One region of the Solibacillus sp. FSL K6-1126 genome, then DNA from elsewhere that is predicted to be linked to it. Evidence: a T-box and tRNA genes for the amino acid it is inferred to sense, from the RefSeq annotation. Region 1 holds a T-box; the other regions hold tRNA genes.
The links. A T-box is a leader RNA that pairs with one kind of tRNA and senses whether it is charged. The one in region 1 lies ahead of ileS (isoleucine--tRNA ligase), so its partner is inferred to be a tRNA-Ile.
Positions count from the first base shown of each region.

Region 2: it encodes a tRNA-Ile, which carries the amino acid that the T-box ahead of ileS (isoleucine--tRNA ligase) is inferred to sense. The anticodon was not compared.
Region 3: it encodes a tRNA-Ile, which carries the amino acid that the T-box ahead of ileS (isoleucine--tRNA ligase) is inferred to sense. The anticodon was not compared.

Region 1 covers NZ_JBBOPD010000001.1:1,103,653-1,110,013, forward strand. The annotation lists gene MHH44_RS05285 (cell division protein SepF) at 1-85, shown strand, start outside; gene MHH44_RS05290 (YggT family protein) at 108-368, shown strand; gene MHH44_RS05295 (YlmH family RNA-binding protein) at 568-1,356, shown strand; gene MHH44_RS05300 (DivIVA domain-containing protein) at 1,452-1,997, shown strand; T-box leader at 2,064-2,286, shown strand; gene ileS (isoleucine--tRNA ligase) at 2,529-5,294, shown strand; gene MHH44_RS05310 (AzlC family ABC transporter permease) at 5,386-6,102, shown strand; gene MHH44_RS05315 (AzlD domain-containing protein) at 6,099-6,361, shown strand, end outside.
Region 2 covers NZ_JBBOPD010000001.1:335,376-341,736, reverse strand. The annotation lists gene MHH44_RS01720 (fumarylacetoacetate hydrolase family protein) at 1-79, shown strand, start outside; gene MHH44_RS01715 (cupin domain-containing protein) at 137-1,261, shown strand; gene MHH44_RS01710 (hypothetical protein) at 1,830-2,093, opposite strand; tRNA gene MHH44_RS01705 (tRNA-Glu) at 2,208-2,279, opposite strand; tRNA gene MHH44_RS01700 (tRNA-Asn) at 2,282-2,357, opposite strand; tRNA gene MHH44_RS01695 (tRNA-Ile) at 2,367-2,443, opposite strand; tRNA gene MHH44_RS01690 (tRNA-Phe) at 2,450-2,525, opposite strand; tRNA gene MHH44_RS01685 (tRNA-Asp) at 2,536-2,611, opposite strand; tRNA gene MHH44_RS01680 (tRNA-Ser) at 2,638-2,730, opposite strand; tRNA gene MHH44_RS01675 (tRNA-Ala) at 2,750-2,825, opposite strand; tRNA gene MHH44_RS01670 (tRNA-Pro) at 2,834-2,910, opposite strand; tRNA gene MHH44_RS01665 (tRNA-Arg) at 2,934-3,010, opposite strand; tRNA gene MHH44_RS01660 (tRNA-Leu) at 3,038-3,126, opposite strand; tRNA gene MHH44_RS01655 (tRNA-Gly) at 3,131-3,205, opposite strand; tRNA gene MHH44_RS01650 (tRNA-Lys) at 3,256-3,331, opposite strand; tRNA gene MHH44_RS01645 (tRNA-Thr) at 3,338-3,413, opposite strand; tRNA gene MHH44_RS01640 (tRNA-Val) at 3,423-3,498, opposite strand; rRNA gene rrf (5S ribosomal RNA) at 3,508-3,623, opposite strand; rRNA gene MHH44_RS01630 (23S ribosomal RNA) at 3,710-6,361, opposite strand, start outside.
Region 3 covers NZ_JBBOPD010000001.1:3,133,482-3,139,842, forward strand. The annotation lists gene MHH44_RS15490 (TraR/DksA family transcriptional regulator) at 1-32, opposite strand, end outside; gene MHH44_RS15495 (MerR family transcriptional regulator) at 96-854, opposite strand; gene MHH44_RS15500 (NUDIX hydrolase) at 942-1,568, opposite strand; tRNA gene MHH44_RS15505 (tRNA-Glu) at 1,646-1,717, opposite strand; tRNA gene MHH44_RS15510 (tRNA-Ser) at 1,720-1,810, opposite strand; tRNA gene MHH44_RS15515 (tRNA-Asn) at 1,824-1,899, opposite strand; tRNA gene MHH44_RS15520 (tRNA-Ile) at 1,909-1,985, opposite strand; tRNA gene MHH44_RS15525 (tRNA-Gly) at 1,997-2,070, opposite strand; tRNA gene MHH44_RS15530 (tRNA-Phe) at 2,074-2,149, opposite strand; tRNA gene MHH44_RS15535 (tRNA-Asp) at 2,155-2,230, opposite strand; tRNA gene MHH44_RS15540 (tRNA-Met) at 2,234-2,308, opposite strand; tRNA gene MHH44_RS15545 (tRNA-Ser) at 2,354-2,446, opposite strand; tRNA gene MHH44_RS15550 (tRNA-Ile) at 2,467-2,543, opposite strand; tRNA gene MHH44_RS15555 (tRNA-Met) at 2,551-2,624, opposite strand; tRNA gene MHH44_RS15560 (tRNA-Ala) at 2,651-2,726, opposite strand; tRNA gene MHH44_RS15565 (tRNA-Pro) at 2,735-2,811, opposite strand; tRNA gene MHH44_RS15570 (tRNA-Arg) at 2,820-2,896, opposite strand; tRNA gene MHH44_RS15575 (tRNA-Leu) at 2,916-3,004, opposite strand; tRNA gene MHH44_RS15580 (tRNA-Gly) at 3,011-3,085, opposite strand; tRNA gene MHH44_RS15585 (tRNA-Leu) at 3,131-3,215, opposite strand; tRNA gene MHH44_RS15590 (tRNA-Lys) at 3,232-3,307, opposite strand; tRNA gene MHH44_RS15595 (tRNA-Thr) at 3,314-3,389, opposite strand; tRNA gene MHH44_RS15600 (tRNA-Val) at 3,399-3,474, opposite strand; tRNA gene MHH44_RS15605 (tRNA-Glu) at 4,539-4,610, opposite strand; tRNA gene MHH44_RS15610 (tRNA-Ser) at 4,613-4,703, opposite strand; tRNA gene MHH44_RS15615 (tRNA-Asn) at 4,717-4,792, opposite strand; tRNA gene MHH44_RS15620 (tRNA-Ile) at 4,802-4,878, opposite strand; tRNA gene MHH44_RS15625 (tRNA-Gly) at 4,890-4,963, opposite strand; tRNA gene MHH44_RS15630 (tRNA-Phe) at 4,967-5,042, opposite strand; tRNA gene MHH44_RS15635 (tRNA-Asp) at 5,048-5,123, opposite strand; tRNA gene MHH44_RS15640 (tRNA-Met) at 5,127-5,201, opposite strand; tRNA gene MHH44_RS15645 (tRNA-Ser) at 5,247-5,339, opposite strand; tRNA gene MHH44_RS15650 (tRNA-Ile) at 5,360-5,436, opposite strand; tRNA gene MHH44_RS15655 (tRNA-Met) at 5,444-5,517, opposite strand; tRNA gene MHH44_RS15660 (tRNA-Ala) at 5,544-5,619, opposite strand; tRNA gene MHH44_RS15665 (tRNA-Pro) at 5,628-5,704, opposite strand; tRNA gene MHH44_RS15670 (tRNA-Arg) at 5,713-5,789, opposite strand; tRNA gene MHH44_RS15675 (tRNA-Leu) at 5,809-5,897, opposite strand; tRNA gene MHH44_RS15680 (tRNA-Gly) at 5,904-5,978, opposite strand; tRNA gene MHH44_RS15685 (tRNA-Leu) at 6,024-6,108, opposite strand; tRNA gene MHH44_RS15690 (tRNA-Lys) at 6,125-6,200, opposite strand; tRNA gene MHH44_RS15695 (tRNA-Thr) at 6,207-6,282, opposite strand; tRNA gene MHH44_RS15700 (tRNA-Val) at 6,292-6,361, opposite strand, start outside.

The DNA.
Region 1 (6,361 bases):
TCAGCGTATTGGAAATGATATTTTCTTATGTACACCAGAAAATGTAGAAGTATCAGGAGAAATTTCTAATTTAACGTTCGAGTAATTAAATTTTGTGAGGTAAAAACATGATTCTATTTTCAATTGTATCAACAGCATTTCTTGTTTACCGTTTTATGCTGATTGGATACATATTAATGTCTTGGGTTCCGGCACTGCAAGAATCGGCTGTTGGTCGTTTCCTGGAAACAGTATGTGAACCGTATTTAGGATTCTTCCGTAAGTTCATTCCACCAATTGGTATGATTGATATTTCACCAATTGTCGGATTATTCGCGTTAGTATTTATCGAGCGAGGCGTCTATAGCGTCCTAGCATTTTTCTTATAATCTAATTGAACTCCTGCAAATGTAGGAGTTTTCTTTATTTACGTTTGTTTAGTTGTTATGGATTAAGGTTATTAATAATTAACGGACCTGTATGCATAAGAGCATTAAAATGCAGGTTATTTATACATAAAATAAAAGTTTAATTTAATTGAAATATGGAGAAATTAGTAACACAGTTTAGAAGAAAGTAGGAATTGTGATGGAGCATTTAATCCAACATTTTCGTAAAGATGAACAACCTTTTATTGAACAAGTCATTGGATGGCAACGTGAGGTAGAAGATCGCTATGCTCCAAAATTGACCGATTTTTTAGATCCGAGACAGCGTTTTATTGTAGAGTCTATTGTTCAGCAATCAGATGACCTCCATGTATTCAGAGAAGGGATATTTGAAGAGGCAGAGCGCAAACGCATGCTCATTGCCCCTTCCTATTACGAGCCGGCAGAAGCCGATTTTCAAATTGCCGTGTATTCATTGAATTACCCGACAAAATTTGTCCAGCTGCGCCATCCGGATGTTTTAGGTGCATTATTATCGATTGGGCTAGACCGCAGCAAGTTTGGGGATATACGACTTGCCGATAATACGGTTCAATTTGCAATTGCATCGGAAATCTCGGATTATGTGCGGGCGAATTTAACGAGTATCGGCAAAGTAAAGGTAAGTGCTGAGGAAATGGATCCGACTACAGCATTTATTCAAAACGAGGAGCAATGGGTCGAAAGCTCTCATACCGTTTCTTCAATGCGCCTGGATGTCGTCTTAGCGACAATCGTTAATATCTCCCGTCAAAAATCACAAAGCTTAATCAATGCCGGAAAAGTAAAAGTTAACTGGACTGTCAGGGAAGCAGTGGCGTTTGAATTGCAGGAAGGCGACATTATTTCTGCGCGAGGATACGGGCGGTTGAAAGTCATCCTGACAGAAGGGCGGACAAAAAAAGATAAGATTCGATTACAAGTAGGTCGTTTAGAGCAAAAAGTATAATTTTCAACTGTTTTTTAGGAAAACATGATGTTATTCCCAAAAGAAACGTTTATAATACTTGTAAGAATGTACGTAAAAAAGGAGAGTAGAACGATATGCCATTATCACCTCTTGATATACATAATAAGGAGTTTACACGTGGGTTCCGTGGATATGCAGAAGACGAAGTAAATGAATTTTTAGATCAGATTATAAAAGATTATGAGATTGTTTTACGCGAGAAAAAAGAGCTTGAAGAAAAGATTAAGATGATGTCAGAACAGATGAATCATTACAATTCATTGGAAGACACATTACAGAAATCAATTGTTGTTGCTCAAGAGGCAGCTGGCGAAGTTCGTCGCAATTCCGAAAAAGAAGCAAAGCTCATTGTTAAAGAAGCTGAAAAAAATGCAGATCGTATTGTAAATGACGCATTGGCAAAAGCAAGAAAAATAACGATTGAAATTGACGAATTGAAAAAACAGTCGAAAGTATTCCGCAACAGATTTAAAATGTTGGTGGAAGCACAGCTTGATTTACTGAATACAGGCGATTGGGATCAGTTACTGGAATATGATGTGGACTTAACGGAAATTCAGGACCACAATCGTAAAGAAACCAATGAAGAGAACCAAAATGACGAAAATGCCGTGTATTAGTCAACGATACTTGACATTATATACAGCCTTTTCATATACTGAAAAATAATGAATAGGATGCACTTGCATCATGCTTTGACGGAGACAGTAAATTTGACATTGTGGGGTAGCGATTCGAGGATGGTGAGAGCTCGAACGAAGCAAGTTAAATCGAAAATCACTCCTGAGCTAAATAACTGAAATTCAAGTAAGTTATTTCGTAGCACACGACGTTACAGTGTCTAATGAGGCTAATTTTATTTAGCGAATTTAGGGTGGTACCACGAGACTAATGCTCCTCGTCCCTTTTTACAGGGATGGAGGGGCTTTTTTGTTTAAAAGTTCCTAAACCCCTATTGGAGCATTAAAAGCATGACAATCGATGAAACGCGGTCATTTTTGCTGAAACGTTGATTGGAATGGAGGGGAGGCGACTCCAGCGGGAATAGAATAGCGTGACGCCTGAGACTACAGGCTCAGGCCACGCCCGCGGAAAGCGTCCGCCCCGGAATGGAAATCAACACTCGATAAGATCACTAGGAGGAATTTACAATGGTAGAGTATAAAGACACATTATTAATGCCGAAAACCGACTTCCCTATGCGCGGCGGTTTACCAACAAAGGAACCGCAAGTTCAAGCACAATGGGATGAAATGGATATCAACAAGCTAGTACTGGAGCGTACAAAAGATCGTCCTCACTACTTGTTGCATGATGGCCCTCCATATGCAAACGGAGACATCCATATCGGTCACGCATTAAACAAAGTTATCAAAGATATGATTAACCGCCAAAAATCAATGTCAGGATTCCATGTACCTTATATTCCAGGTTGGGATACACACGGTTTACCAATCGAGCAGGCACTGACAAATAAAGGTGTTAAACGCAAAGAAATGTCGGTTGCAGAATTCCGTGAACTTTGTGAGAAATATGCTTATGAACAAATTGAAAACCAAAAAAGCCAATTCCGTCGTCTAGGTGTACGTGGTGACTGGGCAAATCCATATATTACATTAAAACCTGAATTCGAAGCACGTCAAATCGAAGTATTCGGGAAAATGGCAGAGAAAGGCTATATTTATAAAGGCTTAAAACCAGTCTATTGGTCACCGTCTTCTGAATCTGCATTGGCAGAAGCGGAAATCGAGTATAAAGATGTTGAATCGTATTCAATTTATGTTGCATTCGGCATTAAAGACAGCAAAGGCGTAGTACCGGCAGATGCTAAATTTGTTATCTGGACAACAACGCCATGGACAATTCCAGCAAACTTAGGGATTTCAGTGAACCCTGAATTCACTTATGTTGTCGTTGAAACAAACGGCAGCAAATATATCGTAGCAAAAGATTTACTTGAAAAGTTATCAGCAACATTTGGTTGGGAAGATGTTCAAATCGTTCAGGAAGTACAAGGTGAACAGCTTGATATGATCGTTGCAGAACATCCTATTTACAAGCGTGATTCATTAGTAATGGTTGGTGACCACGTAACTGCTGATGCTGGTACGGGTTGTGTACACACAGCGCCGGGCCACGGTGAAGACGACTATCAGATCGGGAAACGCTATGGTCTTGACATTTTATCACCAGTAGATAACGGTGGCTGCTATACAAATGAAGCACCTGGTTTTGAAGGATTATTCTACGAAAAGGCAAATCCGGTTGTTATTGAAAAATTAAAAGAAGAAAATGCATTATTGCATGTTTCTAAATTTACACACTCATACCCGCATGACTGGCGTACGAAAAAACCGGTAATTTACCGTGCAACACCACAATGGTTTGCATCTGTTGAAATGTTCCGAAATGAATTATTAGATGCCGTAAAAGCGACAGAATTTACACCGGCATGGGGCGAAACTCGTCTTTACAATATGATCCGTGACCGCGGTGACTGGGTAATTTCTCGTCAGCGTGCATGGGGTGTGCCAATTCCGATTTTCTATGCGGAAGATGAAACACCGATCATCACACCAGAAACAATCGCACATATTTCAAAATTGTTCCGTGAACACGGTTCGAATATTTGGTTCCAGCGTGAAGCGAAAGACTTGCTTCCAGAAGGCTTTACACATGAAGGTAGCCCGAACGGCAAGTTTACTAAAGAGAACGACATTATGGACGTATGGTTCGACTCAGGATCATCTCACCAAGGTGTGCTTGTAGAGCGCGGACTGAAATATCCTGCTGACCTTTATCTTGAAGGATCTGACCAACACCGCGGCTGGTTCAACTCATCATTAATTACATCTGTTGCAATTAATGGGCATGCACCATATAAAGGTTTATTAACACATGGTTTCGTATTGGATGGTGAAGGACGCAAAATGTCTAAATCACTTGGCAACACGATTGACCCGATTAAAGTAATGAACCAATACGGTGCCGACATCATTCGTATGTGGGTAGCATCTGTCGACTATACAGGCGATGTTCGAATTTCAATGGATATGTTGAAGCAAGTTTCTGAAACATACCGTAAAGTGCGTAATACATTGCGCTTCTTGCACGGGAATGTGACTGACTTTAACGAAACAACTGACCGTGTAGCTTATGAAGAATTACGTGAAATGGATCAGTATATGTACATGCGCTTACAGGATGTTGTAAAAACAATCCGTGAAGCTTATGACCGTTATGACTTCTCAACTGTATACACAACTGTAAATAACTTTGTAGCTATCGAGCTTTCTTCATTCTACTTGGATATCGCAAAGGATGTTGTATATATTGAAGGAACAGATAATAAAGACCGTCGTGCAATGCAAACGGTTATGTATGATACATTAATGGCACTAGTAAAACTATTAACGCCAATTATTCCACATACGACTGAAGAGTTATGGAGCTACATCGAATTCGATGGTAAGCCACAATCTGTCCAATTAACAGATTTCCCTGAAGTAGTAGAACAGGCAAACTTTGCAGAACTACGTACGAAGTGGGTAAAAGTAATCACAGTACGCAATGAAGTGTTAAAAGCATTGGAAGAAGCGCGTAATGCAAAAACAATCGGTAAATCACTGGAAGCAAAAATTTCGGTTTATGCAGATAGTGAAACAGTCGAGCTATTGAATGATGCAAACATCGATTTTGCACAGCTTTCAATTGTATCTCAATTCGTTATCGCAGGCAGTAAGGAAAATGCACCTGCAGAAGCGTTGGTACTTGATAAAACAGCGTTAGTTGTTGAAAAAGCTGATGGGGAAAAATGTGAGCGTTGCTGGACAATTTCAGAAACAGTAGGCGCAAGCGAAAATCACCCTACATTATGTAAACGTTGTGCAGATGTTGTAGAAAACTATTACGTATAAAAATCCGGAACGCTATTGCCATTTTGGCAATGGCGTTCCTTTATACCTTTTTTATTTTTTGAAAAAATAAATTATTTAGGAGTTGTACATTTTGGAACGAATCGAACAGAAGCCATTAACTCCTGATACGTTTCTGCAGGGGGTAAAAGACTGTGTGCCGACATTGCTCGGCTATATTAGTATCGGTCTTGCATTTGGTGTTGTCGGAATTGCTTCGGGAATTTCGGTATTGGAAGTATTTTTACTTTCGGTACTTGTATATGCAGGATCCGCCCAGTTTATCTTTTGTGGCCTGTATTTAGCCGGTGCCCCTGTAACGGCGGTCATTGCTACCATTTTTATCGTCAATTTACGGCACTTGCTTATGTCTTTGACTATTGCCCCGTATTTCACCAAGTATTCCACGCTGCGTAATATCGGGTTCGGGACATTGCTGACAGATGAAACATTTGGTGTTTCCGTCGTTAGTGCCGGCAAAGAAGGACGTCTTGGCGGGAAGTGGATGGACGGTTTAAACATTACAGCGTATACGACTTGGATTGCGGCATGCTCAATAGGCGGCGTTATCGGGCAATGGCTGCCGGACCCGGAAAAGTGGGGATTGGACTATGCTTTGGTGGCAATGTTTGTCGCACTGCTTGTTCTGACACTTGCGAGCATTCCAAAAGAAAAATTAATGCATTACATAAAACTGATCCTCATTATGGTTATCAGCATGTACGGGATGCTTTACTTTATGCCCGGGCATTTAGCTGTCCTGTTATCAACCGTAATTGTTGCAACGATTGGGGTGGCATTGGAAAAATGACAACCTCGGTAGCGATGGTATTACTAATTTTAGGCTGCGCCCTAGTAACGTGGATTCCTAGAATATTGCCGTTTATATTAGTGAAAAATATGAAGATGCCGAAAATCGTGCTGCGATGGCTTGCCTACATACCTGTTTGTATATTGTCTGCCCTTGTAATTGAAGGTTTCTTCGAGAAAGAAGAAGCGATCGTTACGGTTCATTGGCTTAATGTGATGGCGTTTATTCCTACGTTATTTATTGCTTTACTTACAAAAAG
Region 2 (6,361 bases), 770 kb from region 1:
TGTTGTCCGCATCGAAATTGATAAAGTTGGTGCACTGGAAAATAAAGTAGCAGCTGCAAATGTGCCAGTAAGTGTATAACCTTCAATACGGTCTAGTATTCTTTATGCACAATTACTATTAAAGGAGTGAAGATGTATGGCAGGAGTATCAGAAGAAGTAAAAGAGTTTATGAAAAGTGACACGGTAAAAGATTTTACGAAAGATATTGAACAATATCATTTAGGTCCACTTTGGGAAGCCATTCCGGAAATTATGAATCATACACCAAAGCCACAAGCACAAGCTTACCTTTGGAGTGATGAATTAATTAAAAAGAAAATGGGCGAAGCAGCACAAATCTTTACACCAGATCGTGGCGGAGAACGTCGTGCAATCTATTTCCAAAACCCGGGATTAACATATCGTCAGCCTTGGGGGTGGGCATCAACTACACAAACGATTTATGTAGCCGTACAAATGCTGCTGCCGGGTGAAAAAGCCCCTTCTCACCGTCACTCTCAATCAGCGTTGCGCTTTATTTCTGAAGGACAAGGCGCCTACACAATTGTACAAGGCGAACGTATTTTCATGGAGGAAGGCGACTTTTTAATTACTCCTAAAGGATTATGGCACGGTCATGAGCACGTTGGCGATGAGCCGATGCTATGGACAGACGCGCTGGATATCCCGACTTTATACGGAATCGGCGGTACTTTCTTCGATCCTTATGAAGGCGGTTTGCAAGAGCCGAATATTCCGGATAATTTCACGGAAAAGCGTTATCGTGGAGGAATGGTACGCCCTGTCGGTGATGACAAGTATACAGTAGCACCACTAGCCAACTACAAATGGGATCGTACGGTTGAAGGAATTAAAGGCTTAATGTCATTTGATCCAGACCCGCATCATGGTTTTGCTGTTGAATATATTAATCCTTCTACAGGTAAAGCAGCCAACCCGACATTAGGTACACGTATGCAGCACTTACCAGCTGGCATGCATACAAAAGCTTTACGCCATACGCATTCTACTGTTTATCAAGTGCATAGAGGTGAAGGCTATACAGTTATTAACGGTACACGCTTTGACTGGAAAAAAGGCGATTACTTTGTCGTTCCAAACTGGGCTTGGTATGAGCACTATGCTTCAAAAGATTCGTACTTATTCTCTGTAAACGATATTCCGATTATGGATCGTTTTGAATTAGAGATCGAGCAAGCGTATGAGTCGAATAATGGTCACCAGGAAGTGACTGGAGAATTTAAAGCTGCATTCCGTTAATGCAGCATCTATAAAAATTCTGCCCAATTTTTATAGAACATAAAATTCATCATTTATAATCACATAGTATAACAATTGAACTTTGAACAATTTTCCACGCATCCCTTTTATAATATATCTCAAAAAACATCCTACATCGATAAATCGTCCATGCCGAAAGCGATTTGTCTGTAGGATGTTTTTTATTAAAGTATAAAGTTGTAATAGCTGTATGATTTACTATTTGTATCGCTCATTACAGCTGGACAGTCTATCAGGTAACCTTCATTTTTATTGATGGCCCTTTACTAAATAAAAGGCTCTGTTAAATTTAATTGTTGACTTTGAAATAAATAATTAGAGGAGCTCAACAAATTAAGTTCCTCTAATTATTTTCCTTTCATGACAATACTCATACTCTAATTTAACCTTTAGTTTTCTACACGAATAAAGCACTTTTCATATATTTCAATGGCTTCAATTTGTAAATCATTTAAATTAATCTTCAATTCAACTTCAAGGTCTTCATTTTCTTCTCCGTCCCAGCAGATGTATATTTCACAAATATCACCTTTCGGGAGCAATTCTTTTAGATAATGACACAAATCGAGAAAATTTTTTTGGATTTTTCATAGTTATGTGGAGAATAAGCCTTATTATAGTCCGTCAATTCCCAAATAGGATTTGCAAATTGTAAAATCTCAAAGATATAGGGTGTCGTAAAATGCTTTTGTTTAACTATGTTAAGATGTTCTGCATCGGGGCAAACATAGTCAACTTCATATTCATGTTCTACATCACCTTCATTTAGTTTTATCGGAAAATTAAAGCCTATATAGACTATCATACTCATTTCTTCAAACTCCTTAACATTCAGTATTTCAAATAATTCCCTATGTTGAATTCATTTTTAAAATAACAAAAAACACATTGCAAAATCTGCAATGTGTTTTCTTTCAAGTGTATATGACCCGTACGGGATTCGAACCCGTGTTACCGCCGTGAAAGGGCGGTGTCTTAACCACTTGACCAACGGGCCAATGGCTCCGAAGGCAGGACTCGAACCTGCGACCTGCCGGTTAACAGCCGGATGCTCTACCAACTGAGCTACTTCGGAATAATACTATGGTGGGCCTAAATGGACTCGAACCATCGACCTCACGCTTATCAGGCGTGCGCTCTAACCAGCTGAGCTATAGGCCCATAGTATGGTGGGTTTGGACGGAATCGAACCGCCGACACTTAGAGCTTCAATCTAATGCTCTACCAACTGAGCTACAAACCCATAAAAAAAATGGCGGTCCCGACCGGGATCGAACCGGCGATCTCCTGCGTGACAGGCAGGCATGTTAACCGCTACACCACGGGACCAACATCTAAAGTAAAAATATTAAAAATGGAGGAGGTAGAGGGATTCGAACCCCCGCGCGGTGTTACCCGCCTGTCGGTTTTCAAGACCGATCCCTTCAGCCAGACTTGGGTATACCTCCAAAGGGAATAAAATATAAATGGTGGAGCCTAGCGGGATCGAACCGCTGACCTCCTGCGTGCAAGGCAGGCGCTCTCCCAGCTGAGCTAAGGCCCCATTAATAATGGTCGGAATGACAGGATTCGAACCTACGACCCCTTGGTCCCAAACCAAGTGCTCTACCAAGCTGAGCTACATTCCGAATATGTCAGTAAAAATATATTATGGCGCGCCCGGCAGGAGTCGAACCCACAACCTTCTGATCCGTAGTCAGACGCTCTATCCAATTGAGCTACGGGCGCGCATTATTAGAGATAAGAATTATAAAATGGTGCCGAGGGCCGGAATCGAACCGGCACGGTGATCACTCACCGCAGGATTTTAAGTCCTGTGCGTCTGCCAGTTCCGCCACCCCGGCATTTTGGAGCGGAAGACGAGGTTCGAACTCGCGACCCCCACCTTGGCAAGGTGGTGTTCTACCACTGAACTACTTCCGCAAAATGCTTAAGATCTATTTATTCTGACAGTATGTATAATTTTATAAAACTGGTGAGCCATGAAGGACTCGAACCTTCGACCCTCTGATTAAAAGTCAGATGCTCTACCAACTGAGCTAATGGCTCTCTAAATGGTGCCGGCGAAAGGAGTCGAACCCTCGACCTACTGATTACAAGTCAGTTGCTCTACCAACTGAGCTACACCGGCATTTAGAAATGGTGGAGGATGACGGGCTCGAACCGCCGACCCCCTGCTTGTAAGGCAGGTGCTCTCCCAGCTGAGCTAATCCTCCAATATTCTAGCGAAGCGACGTCCTACTCTCACAGGGGGAAGCCCCCAACTACCATCGGCGCTAAAGAGCTTAACTTCCGTGTTCGGTATGGGAACGGGTGTGACCTCTTTGCCATCATCACTTCACTATAGTGGGCTTTAAATAAGCCTATGTAAAAGAATTTCATTCTTTCAAAACTGGATAAACGTTTCATTGAATTGAGCAATAAAATGTGGTTAAGTCCTCGACCGATTAGTATTCGTCAGCTGCATGCGTCACCGCACTTCCACCTCGAACCTATCTACCTGATCGTCTTTCAGGGGTCTTACTTACTTGCGTAATGGGAAATCTCATCTTGAGGGGGGCTTCATGCTTAGATGCTTTCAGCACTTATCCCGTCCATACATAGCTACCCAGCGATGCCTTTGGCAAGACAACTGGTACACCAGCGGTATGTCCATCCCGGTCCTCTCGTACTAAGGACAGCTCCTCTCAAATTTCCTACGCCCACGACGGATAGGGACCGAACTGTCTCACGACGTTCTGAACCCAGCTCGCGTACCGCTTTAATGGGCGAACAGCCCAACCCTTGGGACCGACTACAGCCCCAGGATGCGATGAGCCGACATCGAGGTGCCAAACCTCCCCGTCGATGTGGACTCTTGGGGGAGATAAGCCTGTTATCCCCGGGGTAGCTTTTATCCGTTGAGCGATGGCCCTTCCATGCGGAACCACCGGATCACTAAGCCCGTCTTTCGACCCTGCTCGACTTGTAGGTCTCGCAGTCAAGCTCCCTTATGCCTTTACACTCTACGAATGATTTCCAACCATTCTGAGGGAACCTTTGGGCGCCTCCGTTACTCTTTAGGAGGCGACCGCCCCAGTCAAACTGTCCGCCTGACACTGTCTCCTACCCCGCTAAGGGGCATGGGTTAGAAGTTCAATACAACCAGGGTAGTATCCCACCGACGCCTCCTTCGAAGCTGGCGCTCCGAGATCTCTGGCTCCTACCTATCCTGTACAAGTTGTACCAAAATTCAATATCAGGCTACAGTAAAGCTCCACGGGGTCTTTCCGTCCTGTCGCGGGTAACCTGCATCTTCACAGGTACTATAATTTCACCGAGTCTCTCGTTGAGACAGTGCCCAGATCGTTACGCCTTTCGTGCGGGTCGGAACTTACCCGACAAGGAATTTCGCTACCTTAGGACCGTTATAGTTACGGCCGCCGTTTACTGGGGCTTCAATTCACAGCTTCGCTTGCGCTAACCGCTCCTCTTAACCTTCCAGCACCGGGCAGGCGTCAGCCCCTATACGTCACCTTACGGTTTTGCAGAGACCTGTGTTTTTGCTAAACAGTCGCCTGGGCCTATTCACTGCGGCTTCTCTAGGCTATGCACCCAAAGAAGCACCCCTTCTCCCGAAGTTACGGGGTCATTTTGCCGAGTTCCTTAACGAGAGTTCTCTCGCACACCTTAGGATTCTCTCCTCGACTACCTGTGTCGGTTTGCGGTACGGGCACCTCTCACCTCGATAGAGGCTTTTCTTGGCAGTGTGAAATCAGGAACTTCGCTCATACGAGCTCGTCATCACAGCTCAACGTTATAGTATGCGGATTTGCCTACATACACGCCTTACTGCTTGAACACGCGCAACCAACGGCGTGCTTACCCTATCCTACTGCGTCCCCCCATTTCTCAAACGGTGAGGAGGTGGTACAGGAATATCAACCTGTTGTCCATCGCCTACGCCTATCGGCCTCGGCTTAGGTCCCGACTAACCCTGAGCGGACGAGCCTTCCTCAGGAAACCTTAGTCATACGGTGCATGGGATTCTCACCCATGTTTCGCTACTCATACCGGCATTCTCACTTCTAACCGCTCCACCAGTCCTTCCGGTCTGACTTCAACGCTGTTAGAACGCTCTCCTACCACGCATACTCAAAGTATGCATCCACAGCTTCGGTGAATCGTTTAGCCCCGATACATTTTCGGCGCAGCGTCACTCGACCAGTGAGCTATTACGCACTCTTTAAATGATGGCTGCTTCTAAGCCAACATCCTGGTTGTCTAAGCAACGCCACATCCTTTTCCACTTAACGATTACTTGGGGACCTTAGCTGGTGGTCTGGGCTGTTTCCCTCTTGACTACGGATCTTATCACTCGCAGTCTGACTCCCGTGTATAAATATCCGGCATTCGGAGTTTGTCTGAATTCGGTAAAGCGAGATGCCCCCCTAGTCCAAACAGTGCTCTACCTCCGGTATTCTCAATCACGAGGCTAGCCCTAAAGCTATTTCGGAGAGAACCAGCTATCTCCAGGTTCGATTGGAATTTCTCCGCTACCCACACCTCATCCCCGCACTTTTCAACGTGCGTGGGTTCGGGCCTCCAGTGAGTGTTACCTCACCTTCACCCTGGACATGGGTAGATCACCTGGTTTCGGGTCTACGACCACGTACTAATTCGCCCTATTCAGACTCGCTTTCGCTGCGGCTCCGTCTTCTCAACTTAACCTCGCACGTAATCGTAACTCGCCGGTTCATTCTACAAAAGGCACGCTATCACCCATTAACGGGCTCTAACTACTTGTAGGCACACGGTTTCAGGATCTATTTCACTCCCCTTCCGGGGTGCTTTTCACCTTTCCCTCACGGTACTGGTTCACTATCGGTCACTAGGTAGTATTTAGCCTTGGGAGATGGTCCTCCCGGATTCCGACGGAATTTCACGTGTTCCGCCGTACTCAGGATCCACTCTGGAGGGAATGAACTTTTGACTACAGGGCTTTTACCTTGTTTCGCGGACCTTTCCAAGTCGCTTCGTCTAATTCATTCTTTTGTAACTCCGTATAGAGTGTCCTACAACCCCAAAGAGCAAGCTCTT
Region 3 (6,361 bases), 2.0 Mb from region 1:
CTACGTAAATGGTGTAATTGATTGATATCCATATAAAATCCCCCTTTTTCCATTAATAAAATATTACCTATATGAGGATTTTTAAACATCTTTTCTTATTTATTTGCTGCATAAGCAACGATAACATCATGCAAAAATTGTGTAGCACCTGGCCCTACCCGGTCATCATAGTAAGCAGTAAACCGTTCATCGCTTACATACATTTGTGCTAGGCCTATATGTGCTTCTGGGGTATACTTTGCCCAGGAGAAGCTTAGCCAGCGTTTATGAAGCTCTGCTGCTTCCATTGCAACGTCTGACGTTACATCGCCGGACGCCATCGCTTCTTTTAATCGTTCAAACAGTTGTTGTTCCAATTGCTGCATTGCATTATATTGCTCTTCAGTCATCTCTTTAAATTTTTTATTGCTCGCTTCCACTTTAGCTTCACCGTATTTATTACGTATTTCCTCACCGTAGCTCTTTTCATTTTCTTCGATTAGATTGTTTTTAAACACGTCAAATTTCTGTTCATTTGTCATCTTAAGTTCCCCTTCCATCGTTTGGATTGTTTGTTCTATCGTTTTCAGTAAGTCATCAATATGTCGTCTTTTCTTTAGTAATAGCTCGAATTGTTTTTTTAGCTCTTCTTTTACTTCATAATCTGGATGATCGAGCAGTTTTTTTATTTCCTCTAACTTAAAATCCAGCTCCCGGTAAAAAAGTATTTGCTGTAACCGGTCAATATCTTTTTGGCTATATTTTCGGTAGCCATTTTCTGCAATCGTAGAAGGCATCAGCAAACCGATTTCATCGTAATATCGTAGTGTGCGTGCACTCACACCAGATAGCTTGACTAGTTCGTTTATTAACAATTGATCACCTCCTAATTAGTACTATAAAGGTTGACGTAACGTGAAGGTCAATAGATATTATAAAAAAAAAAGCTAACCTAAGTTTTTTCAGGTTGCTTCAATTAATATCTTTTCCAATCTCGGGATAAACTCGTGCAAATAGCTTTCAGGTAATGCTGACATTTGTTCTAATCCGATCTGTTTCACTTCATAATGACGTATATCATTTTCGTATTTATAACCGGATACTTCAATTTCCTTTATTTTATGATTCGCAAGCAATATAAACTGTTTTAAGTTAGCAGAGTATATACCATCCAGTTCTTCTCTTTGAATTGAAAACTTCTCAAGACCACCTGTTAATTCATAAACAAATACATTTGCAAACTCATAATCCTTTATTTTTTCATTATCTATACTGTACGGAATGACTCCAAGTGACGTTAATTGCGAAAACATGACCTTAACCCCTACTTCTTCCTTTAATTCGCGTATACCATCTTCAATTGTCTCCGTTGCCAGTATATGACCAGCTGCCGTAATATCAAATTGGTTTGGATAATCCTTTTTATTTTTGCTACGCAGCTGTAAATAAATACGCCATTCAGAATCTACTTTTTCAATAATCCAGCAATGAAACACTTCATGCCAATAACCTTTTGCATGAACGAGATGACGTTGTTCAATGCCCGTTTCCTTATAAAATTGATCAAATACTTTTAAACGCTCATTCATAAGCTCTTCTCCCTTTTATACAAAAAAACGCCAAGTACATTGTAATAAGTACTTAGCGTTTTTCGTCTTCCTATGTATGACCCGTACGGGATTCGAACCCGTGTTACCGCCGTGAAAGGGCGGTGTCTTAACCACTTGACCAACGGGCCGATGGCGGAGACAGAGGGATTTGAACCCTCGCGCCGCTTACGCGACCTACACCCTTAGCAGGGGCGCCTCTTCAGCCTCTTGAGTATGTCCCCAAAAATAGAAAAATGGCTCCGAAGGCAGGACTCGAACCTGCGACCTGCCGGTTAACAGCCGGATGCTCTACCAACTGAGCTACTTCGGAATAATACTATGGTGGGCCTAAATGGACTCGAACCATCGACCTCACGCTTATCAGGCGTGCGCTCTAACCAGCTGAGCTATAGGCCCTATTTAAAAACTGGAGCGGGTGATCGGAATCGAACCGACAACATCAGCTTGGAAGGCTGAGGTTTTACCACTAAACTACACCCGCATATGGTGGGTTTGGACGGAATCGAACCGCCGACACTTAGAGCTTCAATCTAATGCTCTACCAACTGAGCTACAAACCCACAAATGGCGGTCCCGACCGGGATCGAACCGGCGATCTCCTGCGTGACAGGCAGGCATGTTAACCGCTACACCACGGGACCATTTGGTTGCGGGGGCAGGACTTGAACCTGCGACCTTCGGGTTATGAGCCCGACGAGCTACCACTGCTCCACCCCGCGATAATATTATGTTTGAACCTGTTTTAAGTACCCAGTTTGTAAAAATGGAGGAGGTAGAGGGATTCGAACCCCCGCGCGGTGTTACCCGCCTGTCGGTTTTCAAGACCGATCCCTTCAGCCAGACTTGGGTATACCTCCGTTATATTTAATACGTTAACTGGTGGACCTTACAGGACTCGAACCTGTGACCGGACGGTTATGAGCCGTCTGCTCTAACCAACTGAGCTAAAGGTCCTTTAAGATGGCGGCAGAGGGAGTCGAACCCACGACCTTTCGGGTATGAACCGAGTGCTCTAGCCAACTGAGCTACACCGCCAGGATCTTTATTTTGGTTACAAATTATGGTGGAGCCTAGCGGGATCGAACCGCTGACCTCCTGCGTGCAAGGCAGGCGCTCTCCCAGCTGAGCTAAGGCCCCATAAATGATGGTCGGAATGACAGGATTCGAACCTACGACCCCTTGGTCCCAAACCAAGTGCTCTACCAAGCTGAGCTACATTCCGAAATAATATGGCGCGCCCGGCAGGAGTCGAACCCACAACCTTCTGATCCGTAGTCAGACGCTCTATCCAATTGAGCTACGGGCGCATATTGTTTATTTAAAAGATGGTGCCGAGGGCCGGAATCGAACCGGCACGGTGATCACTCACCGCAGGATTTTAAGTCCTGTGCGTCTGCCAGTTCCGCCACCCCGGCATTTTTTGGAGCGGAAGACGAGGTTCGAACTCGCGACCCCCACCTTGGCAAGGTGGTGTTCTACCACTGAACTACTTCCGCAAAATGCTTAAGATATTTTTACTCTGACAGTAATATGAAATTAAATGGTGCGGGTGAAGGGAGTCGAACCCCCACGCCTTGCGGCGCTAGATCCTAAGTCTAGTGCGTCTGCCAATTCCGCCACACCCGCTAAGCAGTATATAAACTGGTGAGCCATGAAGGACTCGAACCTTCGACCCTCTGATTAAAAGTCAGATGCTCTACCAACTGAGCTAATGGCTCTCTAAATGGTGCCGGCGAAAGGAGTCGAACCCTCGACCTACTGATTACAAGTCAGTTGCTCTACCAACTGAGCTACACCGGCATTTAGAAATGGTGGAGGATGACGGGCTCGAACCGCCGACCCCCTGCTTGTAAGGCAGGTGCTCTCCCAGCTGAGCTAATCCTCCAATGGGTATTTGCTGATTACACTTTCGTAACCGCATGTCCTATCTCTTAAGGACAAGATTTATATTATCATTACTTTTTTTATAATGCAATACCTTTTTTGAAATTATTTTTAAAAAATAAATTATTTTCTATTTTTTCCATGAACCAACTGAGATTGCTCATGAAAACGTTTACTTAGTATAACGAAATTCTAATATGTTTGTCTAATTTTATCAAGGCTTGTTTTTAATATTTATAAATCATTCTGATATAATTATTAATATTACTTATAAATATCAAGTGTTTTAGAATATACGACTACTTATTTATACATTTTATATACTGAAGCTGTCAAGAAAATGTCCGTACTTTTATCATTATTTTTTTTAAGTATTGATATAATGTACATTTTATTTATTTCCACCTATTGGTTTCTCAATATAGTCTTTATCTTTATGTTATTTTCATCATTTTTATTATTCTATAATAATTATTTCCGTGTTTAAATACGCTTAGAATTGCGCTATTTCATTAAATGATTTTGATGCATACCGCAGCCTTATTGGGATTCCACGATTCGGCCGTTAAATCCTTGTTATTTCACCTTTAAATTGCTTTTTACCATGTTCTTTAATGAACCGGGGATTTGATACCTCTATTTGAATTAATGATGGGAAATCCGATTAAAAAGCCCTCTAACATAGTGTCAACTAAACTTCTTGCATGCTCACAATCGACCTTCATTAAATAACCGGAAAATCTCTGCTTTCTTTTTCGCTCCTGCCTACTATCTTGTTCTCCCTTAATCCATGTTCCCTTCAACATAGTGATCGAGGATGTGCTTTTTCACGCAGTATCAATAAAACAATATAATCTTAAAGTAGATTCCGTTTGTGGGTTAATTGAATAAAAATATTTCAACACAGTTTTTTTATCTTTATTATAAAACAGCATAATATTGTGTAAGAAATTTCATCCCTTAAATTTAGCAGCATTGTTTATTATCTTAAGAGAGCTTTTACCGCAACAAAAAAACGCCAAGTACATTGTAATAAGTACTTAGCGTTTTTCGTCTTCCTATGTATGACCCGTACGGGATTCGAACCCGTGTTACCGCCGTGAAAGGGCGGTGTCTTAACCACTTGACCAACGGGCCGATGGCGGAGACAGAGGGATTTGAACCCTCGCGCCGCTTACGCGACCTACACCCTTAGCAGGGGCGCCTCTTCAGCCTCTTGAGTATGTCCCCAAAAATAGAAAAATGGCTCCGAAGGCAGGACTCGAACCTGCGACCTGCCGGTTAACAGCCGGATGCTCTACCAACTGAGCTACTTCGGAATAATACTATGGTGGGCCTAAATGGACTCGAACCATCGACCTCACGCTTATCAGGCGTGCGCTCTAACCAGCTGAGCTATAGGCCCTATTTAAAAACTGGAGCGGGTGATCGGAATCGAACCGACAACATCAGCTTGGAAGGCTGAGGTTTTACCACTAAACTACACCCGCATATGGTGGGTTTGGACGGAATCGAACCGCCGACACTTAGAGCTTCAATCTAATGCTCTACCAACTGAGCTACAAACCCACAAATGGCGGTCCCGACCGGGATCGAACCGGCGATCTCCTGCGTGACAGGCAGGCATGTTAACCGCTACACCACGGGACCATTTGGTTGCGGGGGCAGGACTTGAACCTGCGACCTTCGGGTTATGAGCCCGACGAGCTACCACTGCTCCACCCCGCGATAATATTATGTTTGAACCTGTTTTAAGTACCCAGTTTGTAAAAATGGAGGAGGTAGAGGGATTCGAACCCCCGCGCGGTGTTACCCGCCTGTCGGTTTTCAAGACCGATCCCTTCAGCCAGACTTGGGTATACCTCCGTTATATTTAATACGTTAACTGGTGGACCTTACAGGACTCGAACCTGTGACCGGACGGTTATGAGCCGTCTGCTCTAACCAACTGAGCTAAAGGTCCTTTAAGATGGCGGCAGAGGGAGTCGAACCCACGACCTTTCGGGTATGAACCGAGTGCTCTAGCCAACTGAGCTACACCGCCAGGATCTTTATTTTGGTTACAAATTATGGTGGAGCCTAGCGGGATCGAACCGCTGACCTCCTGCGTGCAAGGCAGGCGCTCTCCCAGCTGAGCTAAGGCCCCATAAATGATGGTCGGAATGACAGGATTCGAACCTACGACCCCTTGGTCCCAAACCAAGTGCTCTACCAAGCTGAGCTACATTCCGAAATAATATGGCGCGCCCGGCAGGAGTCGAACCCACAACCTTCTGATCCGTAGTCAGACGCTCTATCCAATTGAGCTACGGGCGCATATTGTTTATTTAAAAGATGGTGCCGAGGGCCGGAATCGAACCGGCACGGTGATCACTCACCGCAGGATTTTAAGTCCTGTGCGTCTGCCAGTTCCGCCACCCCGGCATTTTTTGGAGCGGAAGACGAGGTTCGAACTCGCGACCCCCACCTTGGCAAGGTGGTGTTCTACCACTGAACTACTTCCGCAAAATGCTTAAGATATTTTTACTCTGACAGTAATATGAAATTAAATGGTGCGGGTGAAGGGAGTCGAACCCCCACGCCTTGCGGCGCTAGATCCTAAGTCTAGTGCGTCTGCCAATTCCGCCACACCCGCTAAGCAGTATATAAACTGGTGAGCCATGAAGGACTCGAACCTTCGACCCTCTGATTAAAAGTCAGATGCTCTACCAACTGAGCTAATGGCTCTCTAAATGGTGCCGGCGAAAGGAGTCGAACCCTCGACCTACTGATTACAAGTCAGTTGCTCTACCAACTGAGCTACACCGGCATTTAGAAATGGTGGAGGATGACGGGCTCGAACCGCCGACCCCCTGCTTGTAAGGCAGGTGCTCTCCCAGCTGAGCTAA